2 regions of the Marinomonas sp. 15G6-16 genome follow, and region 2 is predicted to be linked to the other one. Evidence: predicted binding sites of a transcription regulator. Region 2 holds the regulator's gene; the other holds the start of a gene.

Region 1 (3,165 bases), 280 kb from region 2:
TAAGCGCCAACGATTTCGAGCTCTTCTTCATCCCAAAGGATTAAGTGGCGGTAATGTTGGTCGAACTTATCCAAATCTGAGCGTTCGCCTGTGCCTTCACCGACTTTGCGGAAGGCAATTTCACGTAAACGGCCAATTTCTTTCATGGTCACAGACATTGGATCGTAATCAAAAAGATAGATTTGTTTGTTGTCTTTGGTGCTGCCAAGGTGTTCGGATTGTTTCAGTTCGTGTTTGATTAACTGTCGATTTTGAGGATGTTCGACGGTTTTCTCGGTTTTTAGTAATGGTTTTTTGCCTTTTGCTATGCGATATAAATGGCGTTTAACCAGTTTGTTTTTCTCTTTATCGCTAAGTGGCAGCTGTGCTAATTCTTGAATCGGAATGGCTTGACCGACTTGCATAGGAATTCTACGGTTTTTTTGACGGAACATTTCATTAGCAAGTTGGATGGTGGAAAGAGGGCGATAGACAATTGAGCTGGTGTAAAACAACATAGAGTTACGGCCACCAATGTGAACAGGCAATAACGGGCTGTTGGTTTTTTGTGCCAGTTTGAGGTAGTTCTGATTCCACTTTTGGTCTTTTACACCACTTGGAGAAATACGCGACACTTCGCCAGCAGGGAAGATAATCACGGCTTCTTCATTGTGCAGACAACTCATAATGGCTTTGAGTTGCTGACGACCTGTTTTGCCGCCGATGTTGTCGACAGGCAAAACAAGGTTTCTTAATCCATCAAATCCCATGAGCAAATCATTTGCGACGATTTTTACATCAGGGCGAATTTCGCCAACCAATCTTAACAGAGCCAATCCGTCCAAGGCGCCAAGAGGGTGATTGGCAATGATCATTGTGCGTCCGCTTGCAGGAATGTTGCGGCGATCTACTTGGCTTACGTGATAACTAAAGTTGAAATGATCTAACACACGATCAATAAATTCGAAGCCGACACAGCCGTCGTTTTTTTCCAGGAATTGGTTTACTTCACTTTCGTGGAATAAGCGTTTTAAGACGCTTAACGTAGGGCGTGTAATAAGGGGGCTTTTGTCGAAAAATTGAGGTGATTTGTTAGCAATCATTTGCTCGACTTGTATCACAGTGTTGCTCCGCTCTAAAAAGAATTTTTATGTCTTATAGGAGAGTAGAGTGAAAATGTGACAGCTAGGTGACAATTGTATGTCGAAAATGTGACCAGTTTGTATGTGAAATACAGTCGAGAGGAGAAGGAATCGTTTATTTAGAAAAAGTCTTATTCGTCTTTGTACGTGTAGAAAAAATTCCAAAGACAATAAAGGGTAAAACCAGCAGCAACCACTGCCCAGAATGGCTCGTTAGAAACCCATTCAAGAACCGACCAAGCAGCACAAAATACAGTGGCTGTGACTCGTCGCCATTTAGGGCGAAAAAAAGCGCGATCTGATTCTGTTAGCATAGGTTGATTTTCGTTCTATAAAAAGTCGGTTTATAAATTTGATGCGCCAACCTATTGTTTGTTTAGAGTTTTCTCTAAAACAGCGTTTATAGAGTTGGCGTACAAATGGAAAAAGCCAATAAGTTCAGGGAATCCCAAATGCTTATTGTGCCTTTGTTTTACTGTTACCTAGAGAGATATGACGTGAGCCTGTTAGTTGAGATTGACCGCTAACACCTGAGTCGATTTTATCTATCTGTCCACCGCGAGCAAGGAACTCCTGCATCTGCTTTTCAATGGATTCCGAAGTTTCCGAAGCAGCTGGCTGTTTCTTTTTAGTTGCCATAATAAATAGTCCTTGTTATTTGAGTGAACAAGGACTATATCAGAAATTCAGTCAACTTGCCTGTTATTGGTTAGTGTTTAGCCACATAAGCTACTGTTTTACTGTGAAAATCACGGCTATTCGCTGTTAGGCTCCGGAATAAGGGTGATATCGGCGAATAATTGGATTCAGCAGTCGAGCCAACCAACCAGTGAATTCAATCGGAGCATCGAGCACGGTTAAACAAATACATTCAGCGTCCTTGGTGACAATAGGCTTATGCTTATGGCTCGCATCACGACTAATAAAGTCGCCTTTGCGGTACACGCCACTTTCATCTGAGAACGCGCCTTCTAAAACCAAGGTGATTTCTTCACCCGTGTGAGCGTGATGAGGCATATGCGAGCCAGCTTTCACTCTGGTTAAGGCAATTTGAGCGCCGCCTTTTTCATTGTGTAACGTCGCAATTTTGAATGAAGGCGACAGTCGCATCCAGTTTAATTCTTCATAACTGTTGCTGATAAATTGGCGTAAGCTGTTTGGGATTTTGTAGTTATCCCAAAACTTTTCTTCTGTGGTTTTTGGCTCAGTTGTAGCTTGAAGCACTTCTTCGTCCTGCTTGCTTTCGGCTTGCGTTAGCTTCTTAAGTAGGCTTTCTTTCAGTGAATTAAGATGGTGATGATCTGTTACTGCTTGATCAAAAAGATGAGAGCCAACCATTTCTAGCTTTCTTACCTGTTGTTGGCATTCGCGACAATGCTCTAAATGAGCAGACACGCATAATGAATGTGCCAAAGGTAATGAGCCAGCAGCATAGTCAGTTAGCATTTCAATCGATGGATGATAAAGAGTCATCGATACTACCTCTTAATGTAAATAGTGAGTTTGTGTAAGGCGAGGCGAACTCTGGATTTGATCGTTCCTAATGGAAGCGATAATTCCTCCGCAGCTTCTTTGTGCGTTTTGCCTTCTAAATAAACTTTGGCCAAAACCTGTTTTTGATCGGCTGGCAATTTATCTAGACCTTCTCTAATACGTTCTTGATCTCTGTGTTGTTGAGCATCTTTGAACGGGTCTGCATTTTCATCTACCACGTTTTGCCATAAATACTCAGGGTCAATATCAGACTGATGGCGGCTATTTTTACGCAAGTAATCAATACGAGCATTTCTTGCTAGCGTGAAAACCCATGTATTTAATGAAGCAGACTCTTTTTTATAAGTGTGTGCTTTGTTCCAAATACGAATCATGACCTCTTGGGCGATATCGTCCGCCATGAGGTTGGCACCTGGCTGTTTTGCAAGGCAAAAAGCTCTTACTTTTGGCGCATAGTGATCAAACAAGCGCACCAGTGCGGCTTGGTCTCTGTGCTCCGCAATGGCCAAAATGTCCATTAGGTGCTGATCGTCGTGTTTTAGTTCTGTGG
Region 2 (3,165 bases):
AAGACTTTATCGCACAACTGTTTAACAGCTTATAAACGGGCGTGAAGGTGTTTAGGTAATAAATAGGGAAGCAAATGGCTTCCCTATTTTTTTGTAGGCAGCTTAGCTTTCATTGCCTTTGAAAATGAGAGTCGAGACAGACTCATGTTGTGTTCGGTTGGCTGGGAAATAGCAGGAAAAAGTACTGCCATGACCTGGTTGGCTGCGGATTTGAAGCTTAGCATCGTGATGTAGCAACACATGCTTCACTATGGCTAACCCAAGGCCTGTTCCTCCAGTTTTTGAACCTCTTCCTTTGTCTACCCTAAAGAAGCGTTCAGTGAGCCTAGGAATGTGTCTAGGGTCTATTCCTAAACCAGCATCTTTTACAGAGAATACACCATTGAGATGGCTAGATTCCCATTTAATTTCCACTTCGCCGCCATCCGGTGAGTACTTGATGGCGTTTACGATTAGGTTAGAAAAAGCGCTATACAGCTCTTTGTAAGAACCGTAGACATAAGCTTCAGCAGGAATTTTGACTGAGATGATGTGCTGCTCAGTCACAATGGATTCCGCGGCACTTTGAATCGAATGCACAATGTCTAAGACTTTGTGCCACTGATTCTCTTCACGTTTTTCATCGCTTTCTAAGCGAGATAAAAGAAGCAAGTCTTCAATAAGGTGCTCCATGCGCTCAGACTGCTCAGACATGTTCACTATGCCTTTTTGCATGCTTTTCGGCAGACTGTCTTTAAACATGTCGAGGGTTTCTAAATAACCTTTAATTACAGTCAAAGGTGTCTTGAGCTCGTGAGAGGCGTTGGCGACAAAGTCTTTTCGCATTTGTTCAAGAAGATGTAAGCGAGTGACATCACGGACAAAAATAAGGTGATCGTTTTTATCGTACAGTGTTGTTTGTATTTCCAGATAAACGCCTTCTTTTGCAGGGGATTTAATAACCAGTGGTTCCCCAAAACGTTTTTGTGAGAAATAGCGGAAAAACTCCGGACTGCGAACGATGTTGGTGATTATCTGACCTCGGTCTACAGGGCGCATAAGACCAAAGAAGTGAGCTGCAGAATTGTTCCACCACTCTAAATTACCTTGGTTGTCCGCCATAATCACGCCTTCTTTTAAGGCGGTCGTCGAGCTTTCGATTCGCGTTAATGCTTGGCGCATTCGACGTTTTGATTTACGTTGCTTTTTCTGCAAACGGTAAACGGCATCAAAAACGTCTCCCCAAATGCCACTGGCTTCCGGAGGTGACGCCTTACTGGAATAGCGTAACCAGCTATGGAATTGATAAAGCTGGTACAGCTGCCAATACAAAGACCCTAAAACATACAGCAATAATACCCCTAATAACTGACCAATGATCAGGCCAATGACAATGCAAGCTGCAAGACCTGACAGCCAACTTAGTATGGTATTTCGCCAAATGTTTTTCATGCGGACCTTTTTGCTGAGAATCGGTAGCCTGTTCCTCGAACGGTTTGTATCAAGGAGTCGTGAGAGCTGCCAATGGCTTTGCGTAAACGACGAATATGAACATCAACGGTGCGTTCTTCTACATAGACATTACCACCCCAAACCTGATCTAGAAGTTGTGCTCTAGAGTAGGCGCGTTCTTGGTGTGTCATTAAGAATTTTAGCAATCTGTATTCCGTTGGCCCCATATCCAAAGGGCGAGCCCCTATTGTGACTCGTTGACTGATAGGGTCTAGCATTAGCCCTTCAATTTCAATCGGTTCATCAATGCCTTGAGGTGTTGCTCGGCGTAATACGGCTTTTAATCTCGCGACCAATTCACGAGGAGAGAAAGGTTTAGTGATGTAGTCATCCGCACCAACCTCTAAGCCTTGTATTTTGTTGTCTTCTTCACTTTTCGCCGTCAACATGATGACTGGAATTTCAGCCGTTGTGTTGTCTTTCTTCAAGCGACGAGTGAGTTCAATCCCACTGCCGCCAGGCATCATCCAATCAACAAGAATTAAATCTGGTCGATGGTCGACGATAATTTCGTGGGCTTGCTGAATATTTTCGGCTTCTAAATATTCATAGCCTGCCATTTCTAGAGCAATCGCGATCATTTCGCGTATTGAAGACTCGTCATCAATAATTAATACTTTTTTACCGGTCACAGGATCTACCCTCATCTCAGGAACGGTTTTATTAAAGCCGCCAAATGTGACAGTTTGGTTAAAATGTCACAACTTTGCCATATATTACAGAAAATAGCTTAAATTTAGACCAACGAAGAGACAAAAGCCAATGCGGTTATTGTCTAGAAATGATCGGAAGCAGGCGGCTTTATCACGGCTCCGAGCCTGCTTAAATTGCAAATAAAATAACCCTGCACAACACACAAGGGCAATAAAATACGGCCAACCTAATCCAGCCAGTAACCCGACCCAAGTTAAGAGAGACAAAGTCAGACCTTGCAGACAAAGAATGATAAGCAAGTCGTGCTCCCCAAATAAGATGGCTGTCGATTTGATGCCGACTTTGAGGTCATCTTCGCGGTCTGTCATCGCATAATAGGTATCGTATGCGATCGTCCAGAAGCAGTTGGCAACGAACAGCATCCAAAGTATAGGGTCGCTTAAGTCTCCGCCTTGAGCACTGTGCGCCATAGGTATTGCCCAAGAAAAAGCCAAACCTAGGAACAGCTGAGGTAAGTGAGTATATCGCTTCATAAAAGGATAAAGTGCAGCAAGGCCTAATCCGACAAATGACAATAAAATGGTTCGAACGTCAGTGAAAAGAACTAAAATAAAGCTTACTGTGCAAAGTACTGCGAAAAGCGCGAGAGCTTCTTTTGCAGATACGCGACCCGAAGGCAATGGTCGATTCTTGGTACGCTCAACGCTGCCATCTACTTTTCTATCGGCATAATCATTAATTACGCAGCCAGCAGAGCGCATACTAAATACGCCTAAAATGAATATAACAACGAGGTGCCAATCAGGCATACCATCAGAGGCGAGCCATAGCGCCCATAATGTTGGCCACATCAATAACAAAGACCCGATAGGGCGATCGAATCGCGTTAGCTCTAGGTAAACTTTCAATTTATTCATATAAAACCAAATGGTGATTTTAGTTGGTTGATATCATCAAAGAAGGCTTCGTTGACCAAGATTCCCGCACCGTATTGTTGGAAAACAGAACGTCTCGCCCATA

Evidence for each region. The regulator PhoB, encoded in region 2, activates phosphate uptake and scavenging genes when phosphate is short. The targets are predictions, from matches to a motif close to TGTCATANNNNTGTCANA.
Region 1: olsF (bifunctional ornithine lipid synthase OlsF) is a predicted target of PhoB. The motif match lies at 1,157-1,174, and genes of this name have one in related genera.

What each region holds. Positions count from the first base shown of each region.
Region 1 is NZ_CM147916.1:2,066,160-2,069,324, forward strand. It holds gene olsF (bifunctional ornithine lipid synthase OlsF) at 1-1,100, opposite strand, end outside; gene AC0L46_RS09940 (hypothetical protein) at 1,253-1,435, opposite strand; gene AC0L46_RS09945 (hypothetical protein) at 1,578-1,760, opposite strand; gene AC0L46_RS09950 (ChrR family anti-sigma-E factor) at 1,887-2,594, opposite strand; gene AC0L46_RS09955 (sigma-70 family RNA polymerase sigma factor) at 2,600-3,165, opposite strand, start outside.
Region 2 is NZ_CM147916.1:1,783,819-1,786,983, forward strand. It holds gene AC0L46_RS08640 (response regulator) at 1-35, shown strand, start outside; gene phoR (phosphate regulon sensor histidine kinase PhoR) at 103-1,431, opposite strand; gene phoB (phosphate regulon transcriptional regulator PhoB) at 1,428-2,123, opposite strand; gene ubiA (4-hydroxybenzoate octaprenyltransferase) at 2,208-3,062, opposite strand; gene AC0L46_RS08660 (chorismate--pyruvate lyase family protein) at 3,059-3,165, opposite strand, start outside.